Regions from separate parts of the Polaromonas sp. SP1 genome, predicted to be linked through region 1. Evidence: riboswitches for the same ligand, from Rfam matches in the RefSeq annotation. Region 1 holds a riboswitch; the other holds the start of a gene.

Region 1 (7,189 bases):
GTTTCCGCAATCCGCGCCCGAACGGCTGGAAGGCATTGCAACGCTGTTCGGCCTGGCGCCGGCGCCGCCGGCCAACGCGCGCGTTCTGGAACTGGGCTGCGCTTCCGGCGGCAACATCATCCCGTTTGCGCTGCGGCATCCACAGGCGCATGTGGTCGGCCTGGACTTGTCGGCAGTGCAGATTGCGCAAGGCATTGAGCGTGTGCAGCAGCAGGGCATCACCAACCTCTCGCTGCGCCAGATGAACCTGGAAGACGTGGACGCGTCCCTCGGCAGCTTCGACTACATCATTTGCCACGGCGTCTACAGCTGGGTGCCTGATTCCGTGCGGCAGGCCATCATGCGCATTTGCAGCGCGCACCTGGCGCCTGCCGGCATGGCCTACATCAGCTTCAACACCTACCCCGGCTGGAAGGCACGCGAGATCGTGCGTGACGCCATGCTGTTTCGCTCTGAAGCGCGCAGCACGCCCGATGAAAAACTCGGGTATGCGCGCGGCATGCTGGAGTTCCTCGTTCAAATGTCGGCCGAGGGCAGCCTGCTGCGCAGGGCGCTCGACGAGGTGATGCCCACCATTGAGGCCGCAGGGCCGGCTTACCTGATGCATGAATTCCTGGAGCACTGCAACCAGCCCATGTATTTCCGCGACTTCGTCGCCTCGGCCCGGGCGCAGGGGCTGGACTACCTGGGCGATGCCGATCCCCAGACCATGTTCGTCAGCAACCACGGCGCACAGGCGGCCGAGCCCCTGATGAAAGAAGCCGGCAACGACCAGGTGTTGATGGAGCAGTACCTCGACTTCCTGACCAACCGCAGCTTTCGCCGCAGCCTGCTGGTGCATGCCGCCCACAAGAAGAACGTGAAGTACCGGCTCGATGTGCAGTGCATGGACAAGCTGCATTACGCCTGGGCCGAAGACCCGCAGACGCAGACGGGTTTGCCGCGCGCGGCGCTGTTCTCCGCCATGGCCGCCGTGCACGCCGCGCTGGATGCCGCGTTTCCGGCGACGCTGTCATTCGCAGAATTGCACACCGTGGCAGACCCCTCCGCGGTGACGGCCTGCGTGGAAGAGCTGATCATCACCGGCCGTGTGCGCTACGTGCGCAGGCCGCTCGCATGTGCGTCGGCGGCGCAGGTGGCGGCCGGCCAGGCGGTGGTGCATCCCGCGGCGGCGCTGCAGCCCGGCGCGGCCTGCAACATCTGGCACCAGCTGGTCAACCTGAGTGCGGCGGAGTACGACCTGCTGATGCAGCTGCAGCAAGGCAAGCCGCCGCCGGCGCAGGACAGCGCAGCATTGCTGGAACGCCTGCGCCGCTTCGGGCTGCTGGTCTAAACCCGCCGCTTGCTATCAATTCAGGAGCTACCTGCCAAGGCGGCGATTGGGCTGCAGGCTGATTTGGCCTTGATTCTGTTGCCGCTGCACTAGTTCCTGGCGGCAGGCGCAGGCCGGCGCGGTTTGCGCATTGGCTTGCGGGCCGGCGGCGGCGTCACGGCCACATCGGGTGTGGACTCGGGCACCATCAGCACGACCTCTTTGAAGCCCAGGCCCAGCATGCCCAGCTCTTCGGCGGCGGCGCGGCTCAGGTCGATGATGCGGTTGCCGGCGTAGGGGCCGCGGTCGGTGATGCGCACGTCCACGTCGCGGCCATTGACCAGGCTGTGCACACGTACCAGGGTGCCGAAGGGCAAGGTGCGGTGGGCGGCGGTGAATTCGGTCATGTCAAAACGCTCGCCGCTGGCAGTGCGCCTGCCGTTAAAGCGCGGGCCGTACCACGACGCGGTGCCGCGCTGGAACTCGCGCGGGACTTCACCGGCGAGTAACTCGGGCCTGGGGAAGACGGAAGGGATAGTCGCCACTTCGTCGGTGGGCAATTCGGGAGCGGCCGGCGACGGCGCCACAGCCGGCCGGGGTTTTGCCGCTTCGGTGCGAACACCTTGCGGTGTGGTGGGCGCTGTTGTCGTGCAGGCCGACAGAAGGGCCAGCCCCGCCATGGCAGCGGCAATAAAAGCAAACCGGACCACACCCTGCCGCATGGGTGCCAGGGCTCAGGCCCGGTTCAAGCGCCGGATGATTTCGGTCGTCGCCGCGGCCTGGTTCATCGTGTAGAAGTGGATGCCGGGCACGCCGGCGGCATAAAGCTGCTCGCACAGGCCGGTGATCACATCCAGGCCGAAGCTCTTGATGGAGGCGGTGTCGTCGCCAAAGCCCTGCAGGCGCAGGCGTATCCAGCGCGGGATCTCGGCGCCGCAGGCATCCGAAAAACGCATGAGCTGCGTGGAGCTGGTGATCGGCATGATGCCGGGCACCACCGGCACGTCGACACCGAGCGCCTGCGCGTCGTCGACAAAACGAAAGTAGGCGTCGGGGTTGAAGAAGTATTGCGTGATGGCCGAGTTGGCGCCGGCGTTCACTTTTTTGACAAAGGCCTGCAGGTCGGCATCGGCCGATTTGGCTTGCGGATGGATTTCGGGGTAAGCCGCCACTTCGATGTGAAAGGCGTCGCCGGTTTCTTCGCGGATAAAGGCCACCAGGTCGCTGGCGTAATGAAACTCGCCGCCGGCGCCGTAGCCGCTGGGCAAGTCGCCGCGCAGCGCGACAAGGCGCTTGACGCCCATGGCGCGCAAGGTGGCGAGTTGTTCGCGTACCGTGGCTTTGGTCGCGCCCACGCAGGAGAAATGGCAGGCCGCGGCCACGCCTTCGTCCAGGATTTCTTTCACCGTGCCGAAGGTGCCGTCTTGCGTGGAGCCGCCGGCGCCAAAGGTGACCGAGCAGAACTCGGGCTTGTGCGCATACAGCGCCTGGCGCGTGACGCGAAGTTTTTCAGCGCCTTCAGGCGTCTTGGGCGGAAAGAATTCAAAGCTGAGGGGCAGGTTCATCTCGGATCTCACTCGTCGTTTATTCGTCGTTGTCGTTTTTCTTCTCGCGCCGCTTGCCACGTGCAGGGCCAGGCTGGCCGGCATGCGCGAGTTCAGAGTCTTCGTGCGGCGCACGGGCGGCACGCAGCTCGCTGCGGGGCACGCGCTTGGCAACCTTGCGCTGCGGCGCGGCCGGCAGCGGCTGGTCTTCGCCCGCCACATCAGCACCCTTGACGGCCTGGATAAAAAATTCGCGGTTGCCGTCGCCGCCTTCAATCGGCGACGCCAGCCAGGCCTTCACGTCCAGGCCCAAGGCCGCGCAGGCATCACGCAAACGCTTTTCCACAAACTCAAAATGTGCCGCGTCACGCACAATGCCGCCCTTGCCGATCTGGCCGGGCTGCAACTCGAACTGCGGCTTGATCAGCATCAGCAAATCGCCGCCGGGCTTGAGGAGGCGAACGACCGCCGGCAGCACCAGGGTGAGCGAGATGAAGGACAAATCGCCGGTCAGGAAGTCAAAGCCGGCTTCGACGGCGGGTTCTTCCTGCACGTCCTCATCGTCTTCGAATTCGTCATCAAAATAGCCTGTAGCCCCCGTATCGCCTGCATGTCCCGCTATCAAATCTGCAGCAGTCATGGACCGGGCGTTCACGCCTTCAATGCAAATGACGCGCGGATCCTCACGCAGGCTGGCATGCAGCTGGCCGTGGCCCACGTCCACGCCCACCACCTGCGCGGCGCCGTGCTGCAGCAGGCAGTCGGTAAAACCGCCGGTGGACTGGCCGATATCCAGGCAGCGCAGGCCGGCGACCTTCAGGCCGGTGGCCTTGAGCGCGCCTTCCAGCTTGAGCCCGCCGCGCGAGATGTATTTGGCTTCGGTGGTGTCCAGCAATTGCAGCTGGGCGCCCGGCGGAATCTCGTCACCGTTCTTGGCGACCTTCTTCCAGGGCGCGTCGGTTTCCGCGCGCCACTGCACACCCGACGCAATCAGGCGCTGGGCCTGGGAGCGGGTGGCGGCATGGCCGTGGTCGACGAGGAATAGGTCAGCGCGCATGGTGTGTGTTCCGGTATTCCAACAACAGCCTCAAGGGCGTAGCGAGCGGCCCGAGAGCAAGGCGCGGGCGTCAGGCAACCGGAATGCACTTGAGGTGCATGAGGATTACCTGATCGGGATCCGCAACGCCGCTACCGGGTCGCGCAGTAGCCAGGAAAATTAATAGCGGTAGGTGTTGGCTTTGTACGGGCCGGCCTTCGACACGCCGATGTACGCAGCCTGCTCATCGCTCAATTCAGTCAGCATGGCACCGACCTTCTTCAGGTGCAAACGCGCCACCTTCTCGTCGAGGTGCTTGGGCAGCACATAGACCTTGCCCACTTCGTAAGCGTCTTTCTTGGTGAACAGCTCGATCTGTGCAATCGTCTGGTTGGCGAAGCTGGACGACATCACGAAGCTGGGGTGGCCGGTGCCGCAACCCAGGTTGACGAGGCGGCCCTTGGCCAGCAGGATGATGCGCTTGCCATCCGGAAAGATCACGTGGTCGACTTGCGGCTTGATCTCTTCCCACTTGCATTTTTCGAGCGCGGCAACGTCGATTTCGTTGTCGAAGTGGCCGATGTTGCAGACGATGGCCTGGTCTTTCATCGCGGCCATGTGTTCATAGGTGATGACGTTCTTGTTGCCGGTGGCGGACACAAAAATGTCGGCCTTGTCCGCAGCGTATTCCATGGTCACGACCTTGTAGCCTTCCATCGCGGCCTGCAGGGCGTTGATCGGGTCGATCTCGGTCACCCAGACCTGGGCGCTCAGGGCGCGCAGGGCTTGGGCCGAGCCCTTGCCCACGTCGCCGTAACCGGCCACGAGGGCAACCTTGCCGGCAACCATCACGTCGGTGGCGCGCTTGATGGCGTCGACCAGCGATTCGCGGCAGCCATACAGGTTGTCGAACTTGCTCTTGGTGACGGAGTCGTTCACGTTGATGGCGCGCAGGGCCAGCGTACCCTTGGCCGACATTTCATTCAAACGCAGCACGCCGGTGGTGGTTTCTTCGGTCACGCCGATGATGTTTTTCAGGCGGCGGCTGTACCAGGTCGGGTCTTGCGCGAGCTTGGCCTTGATCGAGTTGAAGAGGCAGACTTCTTCTTCACTGCCGGGCTTGGAGATCAGGCTGGCGTCTTTTTCGGCCTTGGTGCCCAGGTGCATCAGCAGCGTCGCGTCGCCGCCGTCGTCCAGGATCATGTTGGGGCCTTCTTCAGGCGTGCCCTTGGCGCCGTTGAATTCAAAAATGCGGTGGGTGTAGTCCCAGTAGTCGGCCAGGGTTTCGCCCTTGATGGCGAAGACAGGCGTGCCGGCGGCGGCGATCGCAGCGGCGGCGTGGTCTTGCGTCGAGAAGATGTTGCACGAAGCCCAGCGCACGTCGGCGCCCAGGGCTTGCAGGGTTTCGATCAGCACGCCGGTCTGGATCGTCATGTGCAGCGAGCCGGTGATGCGCGCGCCCTTGAGCGGCTGCGCTTTCGCGAACTCTTCGCGGATGGCCATCAGGCCGGGCATTTCGGTTTGCGCGATGTTCAGTTCCTTGCGGCCCCAGGCGGCAAGCGAAATGTCGGCAATGATGTGGTCGGTGGAAGGTTTCAGGACGGCGCTCATACGGTTCTCCAAATATCAAACGTCAACTGGGCAAAATCGCCACGGGCATGCGGCAGTCAAGGGAAGGGAGAATTCAGTCATTCACCCGGCTTGAGAGCACATGCGGGTGAGCGTGGTTGCAATGAAGTCCTGAGCCTGGTCCACATGACGTGGCTTGCAACGCTCCTCAGGAGGGCTGATTATACCCCCCCGTTCAGGCTCACTTCGTGTAGCCTGCTCCCCCCTCAGGGGGCGGCGCCTGGGGCCGGCGAAGCCGGACCCTCGGCCCCCACTGGTGAAGACCTCCCCTCGTTACGCCCCTGACTCTTCACGCCAGCATGAGCCGTGGAACCGGCTTTGCCGGGCCACAGGCGGGCGGCCCCCTCGGGGGGCAGGGAGTGACACGAAGTGCACGACCGTGGGGGCCATACATGCGAGAATTTCACCATGCAAGACTTCGACGCGCGCCACTTTCCCCTTGCCGTCAGGCATTGCGGCTACGAGGCGGCCTGATGAGGTATCCCCCTCTGACGCCCGTCTACTGTGCCCTGTTCCTGCTCATGGGCGCGGGCATGAGCGCCAACTTTGCCTCCAAGGCCTACCGGGCCTCAGAAACCCTCGATTGGGAAACCGGCAGCGCGCAAATACTTTCTTCCGGCGTGAAGCCCGCTTCGGACAGGCAAGACGATTGTTATGAGCCGATTGCCACCTACAGCTACAAGGTGCAAGGCCGGCACTTCACCGGCCAGAATGTGCGCGCATCGGACAGCTGCCTTTCCAGGAGTGAGTCCGAGCAATTCCAGGCTGCGTTCAAAAAAGGCGACACGGTGGCCGTTTACTACGATCCCGGCTATCCATCCGAAGCGGTGCTTGAGCCCGGGAAACTGTCGTTCAACGATTGGATCCAGGGGATCGCGGGTTTGGTGATCACAGTCAGCGCCCTGTTGATGGGCATTGAGGTATTGAGAAAGCGATGATGAAAGACCTCAACGCCTGGCCGCCCGCCGAGCGCGCGCAGATTACCGGCGTCTTCACCGACATCGACGACACACTCACCACGGAAGGCGAAATCACCCCGGATGCGCTGCAGGCATTGGGTGAACTGAAAGCGGCCGGGCTCAAAGTGGTGGCCATCACCGGCCGGCCGGTCGGCTGGAGTGAGCCTTTTGCGGCAAGCTGGCCGGTGGATGCCATCGTGGCGGAGAACGGCGCCGTCGCCCTGCGCCCTGAGCATAAAAAAGGCCTGCAGCCCATACAGGACGTGGGCAGGCCGCTATCAAAACTATATCAACAGGACGCCGCCACACGCAGCGCCAACTTCGCCCGCATGCAGGCCGTGCTGGCGCGCATTGAGCGCGAGATGCCAGGCGTGGCCCGCGCCACCGACTCGCCGGGCCGCGCAACCGACATCGCCATCGACCACAGCGAATTTGTGCACTTGAGCGAGGCGCAGATCGCTGCCGTAGTGGCGCTGATGAAAAGCGAAGGCATGCACGCCACCGTCAGCAGCATCCACATCAACGGCTGGTACGGCGGGCACAACAAGCTGGAAGGCGCGCGCTGGATTGTCCGGCAGCTCTGGCAGCGCGATCTGGACACCGAGATGGATCGCTGGGTGTATGTGGGCGATTCGACCAACGACCAGCTGATGTTCAAGACCTTTGCGAACAGCGTGGGCGTGGCCAATATCGCGCGCTTTGTGCCGCA
Region 2 (7,189 bases), 720 kb from region 1:
TGTCGCCGTTGCTTTGCTGCGAGTTCGCGTCGATCTTGATCCAGTCAATCGCAAAGCGCTGGCTCACATACAGCACGCCGTTAACCGGGATGCCGGCGCGGCGGTGCGGGATGTCCTTGCAGCAGCCGTTGAAGGCCACCCAGCCCGTGCCCTCGAGCGGCGGGCCGATCAGCGGGGCGGGCCGGGTGCTGACGGACACATTGCCGCCGGTTTGTGTGGTCTGCACGCTGCCTTCGCCGGCGGTTTTGACAGCGGCCGTGAGCTTGACCTCCGGCCCGGAAGTCACGACGCGGTGCGACAGGACTTTCGGGATGGCCTGGCCGGGCTCCAGCACAACGTCGATCCAGAAAAAGCCGGCTTGCGCAGCGCCGACGCTGTCGCCGGTAGCGCCGCCCAGCAATGAAAAAGTGGCCGCGACCTCGGCCCCCGACACGGTGGCCAGCACCTTGCCGGAGGCGGCATCCAGCACCTCGAGCGACACCAGCTTGACGGGCACGGCGCGCGCATTGGTCACCTGCAGTTCGTAGTCAATATGCACACGCCCGTCGGCGCCGCGAAAGGGCACGGGGCGCGAAGCGGGGGTGAGGAGCACGGGCGTGTTCTGGTCGTGCGCGCCGGCGAACGCCAGGCTGTCCCGCCCGGCCTTGGGCCCGGCCGCAAAGGCGTGGGAAGCGCCGGCAATCATGAGCGACGCCAGCAGGGTCATGAAAAGGTGGCGCATGCAATCCTCCTGATGATTGGCCGGCCATCATAGCGCCGGGCCATCAAAACAGCGCCCCGTTGCGCGGCCCGGCGCCTTCTGTACCGGGCCATGAAAAACGCCCTGCAACGCTGCTGCCAGCATTGCAGGGCGTCCTTTATTTCTGCGCTGTTAGCGGCCGCCGGAGTAAATCGAAGGCTCTGGCGGGGGTGCGGCGGGGGCCGGAGGCGGCTTGGGGCCGTAGACGGCGCCGTCGCCCGTCCGCAGAACGGAGCCTTCGACCGTCACGCGGCTGCCCACGTTGGGCGGCCGGGCGACTTCGACCAGGCGGTGCGAGCCGTCTTCCATGCGCACGCCGACCTGGTAGACAGTTTCCTTGCGCACATGGCCTTCAATCGCGTTGCCGGCAAAACCGCCGCCTACTGCGCCCAGGATGGTGGCGGCCGTGCGGCCGCCGCCGTGGCCCACCTGGTTGCCGAGCACGGCGCCCAGCACGCCACCGGCCACGGTGCCGATGCCGACACCGGCCGGCTTGGTGGAGCGCTCCACCGGCGTGACCGACTCGACAGCGCCGCACACATGGCAGACCGCCACGGGTGCCGGTGCAGGATACGGTGCGGGTGCGGGCGCCACGCCGGCATAGCTGGGTGCGGGCACCGGTTTGGGTGTGGGCTTGACCACTTTTTTGGCAGGCACCGGCGCGGGTTTGGCGGGCGCCGCGACGGGTTTTTCGGCCAGGTCGTCGGCGGCGGTGGCTGCGGCTGCCGCGGGCGGCGCGGCCGGGGCCGCAGCTTGCGGTGCAGCGAGCGCGACCGGCGCTGCGGGCGCAGGCGGGTTGCGCATCTGGTAAATCATGGTGGCGCCCATGGCCAGGACGGCGACGCCCAGGATGCCGACCGCGGCCCACAGGGGCTTGCTGGTCGACGCGGCCTGCTGGCCGGGCTGGAGAGTTTCGGTGGATGTATTCATGGCTATTTCCCCTCTGGTGAAATCAGTTTTTTGGCTCAACCTTGGGCCAGGACTTTGTCAACGTTCTTTGTCAACGTTCCCTGTCAACGTTTCCCAAGCCGAAAAGGTAAACACGCTCTTGAAAACGGTTGTGTATTTATGTGAACGCAGCTTATTTTCCGGCAAAGCCGCCGTAAACGCGAATGACAGCGGTAACCCGGCAACCGCTGTTCTTAAAGCCGCCGCCTTTAAAGATTGGGAGCCAGCAATCGCTGCAACTCTTCCGCCTTCAGCCCGCGCCGCTTCGCCAGGTCCTGCAACTGGTCGTCGCCGATCTTGCCGACGTTGAAGTAAGTGCTCTCGGGGTGGCTCAGGTAAAAGCCGCTGACGCTGGCGGCCGGCGTCATGGCCAGGCTTTCGGTCAGCGCCATGCCGATCTCACCGGCCTTGAGCAATTCGAACATCTCTTTCTTGACGCTGTGGTCGGGGCAGGCCGGGTAGCCGGGCGCCGGGCGTATGCCCTGGTATTTTTCGGCGATCAGGGCCTCGCTGTCCAGGGATTCGGCGGGCGCATAGCCCCACAGGTCCTTGCGCACGCGCTGGTGCAGGCATTCGGCAAAAGCTTCGGCCAGGCGGTCGGCCAGGGCCTTGAGCATGATGGACGAGTAGTCGTCGTGGTCGTCGAGGAAGTACTTTTCTTTCTTCTCGGCGCCGATGCCGGCTGTGACGGCGAACACGCCAATATAGTCCGGAAGCGTTTTCAAGCCTTTTTGGCCTGCAGCCAAGGTGGCGCCTTGGCCTTTTGCTATTAATTCAGTAGCAACGACCTTGGGGGCCACAAAATCGGCCAGGCAGCGGCTGGGGCGCATCACGCCGTCGATGGCGGTTTTTTCGGTCTGCTGGCGCAGGCCGTACCAGGTCATCGCCACTTCGCTGCGCGACTCGTCGGTGTAGATCTCGATGTCGTCGCCCACGCTGTTGGCCGGGTACAGCGCCATCACGCCGTTGGCGGTGAGCCAGCGGCCTTCGATCAGGCGCTTGAGCATGCGCTGCGCGTCGGCATACACACGCACGGCCTCGGTGCCCACGACTTCGTCTTTCAGGATGGCGGGGAAAGGCCCGGCCAGGTCCCAGGTCTGGAAGAAAGGGCCCCAGTCGATGTACTGCGCGAGCTCGGCCAGGTCGAAGTTCTTGAACACGCGGCGGCCGGTGAACTTGGGCACCGGCGGCGTGTAGTTCGCCCAGGCTATGGGCGTGGCGTTGGCGCGCGCCTTGGCCAGCGGCCACATCGGCACCTGTTTTTTGTTGGCGTGCTGGGTGCGCACCTTGTCGTAGTCGGTATAGAGCTCTTCGATGTACTTGGCAGCCTGGTCGGACAGCAGGCTTTGCGCCACGCTGACGCTGCGCGACGCATCGGGCACATAGACCACCGGGCCTTCGTAATGCGGCGAAATCTTGACGGCCGTGTGCACGCGGCTGGTGGTGGCGCCGCCTATGAGCAGCGGGATTTTCCTGATGCGGAAGTGGTCGTCCTTCTGCATCTCGGCCGCCACGTACTGCATTTCTTCCAGGCTGGGGGTGATGAGGCCTGAGAGGCCAACGATGTCGGCGCCCTCAACCTTGGCGCGCGCCAAAATCTCATGGCAGGGCACCATCACGCCCATGTTGACGACTTCAAAGTTGTTGCACTGCAAGACCACGGTGACGATGTTCTTGCCGATGTCGTGCACGTCGCCCTTGACGGTGGCGATGATGATCTTGCCCTTGGTCTTGACGTCGCCGCCGGCCGCTTCGAGCAGCAGCTTTTCGGCTTCGATGTAGGGCAGCAAATGCGCCACGGCCTGCTTCATCACGCGGGCGCTTTTGACGACCTGGGGCAAAAACATCTTGCCCTGGCCGAACAGGTCGCCGACGACGTTCATGCCGTCCATCAACGGGCCTTCGATGACGTGCAGCGGCCGGCCGCCCCCGGCCAGGATCTCCTGGTACATCTCTTCGGTGTCTTCGGTGATGAACTCGTTCATGCCGTGTACCAGCGCATGCGACAGGCGCTGGCGCACCGGCAATGCGCGCCATTCGTTTTTCTTGCTGTCGTCCTTGGCGCCGCTCTTGGCGGTTTCGGCCACTTCGATCAGGCGTTCGCTGGGCGTGAGTTCGGCCTCGCCGGGCTTGTAAACAGGCGTGCGGTTGAGCACGACGTCTTCGACGCGCTCGCGCAGTACCGGGTCCAGGTCGTCGTACACACCGACCATGCCGGCGTTGACGATGCCCATGTCCATGCCGGCCTGGATCGCGTGGTAGAGGAACACGGTGTGGATGGCTTCGCGCACCGGGTCGTTGCCGCGAAAGCTGAAGGACACGTTGGACACGCCGCCCGAGACCTTGGCGCCCGGCAGGTTCTGCTTGATCCAGCGCGTGGCGTTGATAAAGTCGACCGCGTAGTTGTTGTGCTCCTCAATGCCGGTGGCAATGGCAAAAATATTGGGGTCGAAGATGATGTCTTCGGGCGGGAAGTTCAGCTCGTCGACCAGCACGCGGTAGGCGCGCTCGCAGATCTCGACCTTGCGCTCATAGGTGTCGGCCTGGCCTTTTTCGTCGAAGGCCATCACGACTGCCGCCGCGCCGTAACGCTTGAGCAGCTTGGCCTGGTGCTTGAAGGGCTCCAGGCCCTCCTTCATCGAGATCGAGTTGACGATGCCCTTGCCCTGGATGCAGCGCAGGCCGGCTTCGATGACGCTCCACTTGGAGCTGTCGATCATGATGGGCACGCGGGCGATGTCGGGCTCGCTGGCGATCAGGTTCAGGAAGCGCACCATGGCGGCCTGGCTGTCCAGCATGGCCTCGTCCATGTTGATGTCGATGATCTGCGCGCCGTTTTCGACCTGCTGGCGGGCCACGGCCAGCGCCTGTTCGTACTCGCCGTTGAGGATCATGCGGGCGAAGGCCTTGGAGCCGGTAACGTTGGTGCGCTCGCCGATGTTGACGAACAGGCTGCCCTCGCCGACCTGCACGGGCTCAAGGCCGGACAGCTTCATCGGGGGGACAGAGACGGAATTTTCGATTTCGGGCATGCGCTTCACCTTCGGGGCAAGGTGAGCGTCGTTGCAAAAAGTCTGCCGCGGGGGCAGGAATCTTGAAAACCCAAGCCTGACGAAACCGGGCGGCTTCGCTGCAACGCTCCTTGGGGATAGGGCTATTTTAAGCGCTCAGGCTGCCCTGCGCCCGCCCTGCAGCAAATTTCCGGGCATTGCGTGAGGCTCAGGGGTCGCGCAATTCCAGCAGCATTTGCTCGACGGCATAACTGCAGTCTTCAGAACCTGTTCACGGTCTAAACGGGGCCGCGTTGGGGTGCAATCGGGATGAGTGGGCCGACCGGTCACGCCGCATGGGCTAATGCCCTTGCAAGTGACCGGGTGGCTCAATCGCCCGATTTCACCCCAACCCGGAGGGCAAGCGCCTTCTCGGGCGGTCTGCGGCGTTGCGGCGCTAGCTCATAGCTGGGCTATGAGCGTCGCACCGCGCCTTGCATCCCATCCCGAGAAGGTGCTTGCGCGGCCCCGTTTAGATCGTGAACAGGTTCTTAGCGCCGCGCAGGCAGTGCTGGGAAATGGGCGCGACCTCGACGTTTTTGGGCGGCATGCCGGGCCGCTCAACCGTGAGTTGACCAGGCGCGGGCACAGTGACGGTGTAGTTGGGATATTGCCCCGTGATCTTGCCGGACAGCAGGACATCCCAGGAAGGAGGGCTTTGCCCGCAGGCGGCAAGCAGGGCCAGACTGGCGAGCAGAAGCCCGCCGGTCTTCACGCCGCCTCGCGGTAGAAAAATTTGGTAGCAACCGAGCGCGCCGCCGCCGGCGTCACCGCCTGGGCAATCGCCTGGATATGGTCGGGCGTAGTGCCGCAGCAGCCGCCCACGATGTTGACCAGGCCTTCGTCGGCAAACTCGCGCAGCAGGCGCGACGTCACGTCGGGCGTCTCGTCAAAGCCGGTGTCGCTCATGGGGTTGGGCAGGCCGGCGTTGGGGTAGCAGCTGATGAAGGTGTCGCCGGCCACGCGCGCCAGCTCCTGGATATAAGGGCGCATCAGGGTCGCGCCCAGCGCGCAATTGAGGCCGATGGCCAGCGGCGCGGCATGGCGCACGCTGTGCCAGAAGGCGGTGACGGTCTGGCCGCTCAGGATGCGGCCGGAGGCGTCTGTCACGGTGCCGCTGATGATGAGGGGCAGACGCTCGCCCGAGTTGTCGAAGTATTCGTCGATGGCGAAGAGCGCCGCCTTGGCGTTGAGCGTGTCGAAAATCGTTTCGACCAGCAGCACATCGCTGCCGCCCTTGACCAGCGCCTCGGTCTGCTCGTAATAGGCCTTGCGCAATTCTTCGAAACTGGTGTTTCGCGCGCCGGGGTCGTTCACGTCGGGGCTGATGCTGGCCGTCTTGGGCGTGGGGCCGAGGGCGCCGACCACAAAACGCGGTTTGTCGGACGTGGAAAATTTGTCGCAGGCGGCGCGGGCAATGCGGGCCGACTCGTAATTCATCTCGATGGCAAGGTCGGCCATGTCGTAATCGGCCTGGGCCACCGTGGTCGCGCCGAAGGTGTTGGTTTCGATCATGTCGGCGCCGGCCGCCAGGTAGCCTTCATGGATGTCCTGGATCACGTCGGGGCGCGTGAGGCTGAGCAACTCGTTGTTGCCTTTCACGTCCTTGTGGAAGTCCTTGAAGCGCTCGCCGCGGTACTGGGCCTCGTTCAGCTTGAAGCGCTGGATCATCGTGCCCATGGCGCCGTCGAGGATGGCGATGCGCTTTTCGAGGATGGCCGGGAGCTGCTGGCCGCGGGTGTAGGGTGTCTGCTTCATGCCCTGATTTTAAGGCGCGGCGGTTTTTTCCACAGCCGTACAGAGGCACCGCCCGGTTTCCACCGGAGCACCAAGGCAAAAACGCGCGCTTGCAGAGGAGGGGAGAGAGCGGTAGGCCACCGGTAGGCACCATCGGCCACAATAGGGGTATTGCCCCGACTATGAAAAATTTTCAACCCAAAGAAGCCTGGACCTGGCTGCAGGCACACCCCGACGCCCTGTTTGTCGATGTGCGCATGGAGATCGAGTCGCTGTATGTCGGCCGCCCGCCAGGCGTCGTCAACGTGCCGTGGTACGAATACCCCGACCTGCAGCCTGACGCGCAGAAGTTTGCCGACGCCGTCGCGCGTGAGGCAACGGGCAAAACGCAGCCGGTGCTGCTGATCTGCCGCTCGGGCAAGCGCACGCTGGATGCCGGGCAGGCGCTGGAGGCGGCGGGCTTCTCGAACGTGCAGCATGTGGTGCACGGCTTTGAGGGTGAACTGGACGAGCAGTTCCAGCGCTCCACGCTGTCGGGCTGGCGATTTGAAGGACTGCCCTGGGAGCAGATGTAGCCCCTGCCAGGCCTTACAGGTTTTGCATCAAATCAGCCTCTAGCCCATACAGGACATAGGCTTATAGCTATTCATTTGATAGCGCAACAGTAACTTCCCGCCATCCAGACTTTTCGCCCGCCTTGTCCTCCCTACCGATC

Evidence for each region. Region 1 has a riboswitch for S-adenosylhomocysteine ahead of ahcY (adenosylhomocysteinase). Riboswitches for the same ligand answer to the same signal wherever they lie in the genome.
Region 2: linked by a shared signal. The riboswitch ahead of metH (methionine synthase) and the one ahead of ahcY (adenosylhomocysteinase) in region 1 are both predicted to bind S-adenosylhomocysteine.

The regions. Positions count from the first base shown of each region.
Region 1 covers NZ_CP031013.1:1,991,662-1,998,850, reverse strand. Annotated here, with positions in the region: gene DT070_RS09430 (class I SAM-dependent methyltransferase) at 1-1,333, shown strand, start outside; gene DT070_RS09425 (septal ring lytic transglycosylase RlpA family protein) at 1,423-2,034, opposite strand; gene metF (methylenetetrahydrofolate reductase [NAD(P)H]) at 2,047-2,877, opposite strand; gene DT070_RS09415 (TlyA family RNA methyltransferase) at 2,897-3,913, opposite strand; gene ahcY (adenosylhomocysteinase) at 4,073-5,503, opposite strand; S-adenosyl-L-homocysteine riboswitch at 5,605-5,677, opposite strand; gene DT070_RS21295 (DUF3592 domain-containing protein) at 5,821-6,459, shown strand; gene DT070_RS09400 (HAD-IIB family hydrolase) at 6,459-7,189, shown strand, end outside.
Region 2 covers NZ_CP031013.1:1,269,113-1,276,301, forward strand. Annotated here, with positions in the region: gene DT070_RS06105 (M23 family metallopeptidase) at 1-721, opposite strand, end outside; gene DT070_RS06110 (glycine zipper 2TM domain-containing protein) at 872-1,669, opposite strand; gene metH (methionine synthase) at 1,897-4,728, opposite strand; S-adenosyl-L-homocysteine riboswitch at 4,736-4,837, opposite strand; gene DT070_RS06120 (hypothetical protein) at 5,210-5,452, opposite strand; gene DT070_RS06125 (homocysteine S-methyltransferase family protein) at 5,449-6,495, opposite strand; gene DT070_RS06130 (rhodanese-like domain-containing protein) at 6,657-7,049, shown strand; gene recQ (DNA helicase RecQ) at 7,172-7,189, shown strand, end outside.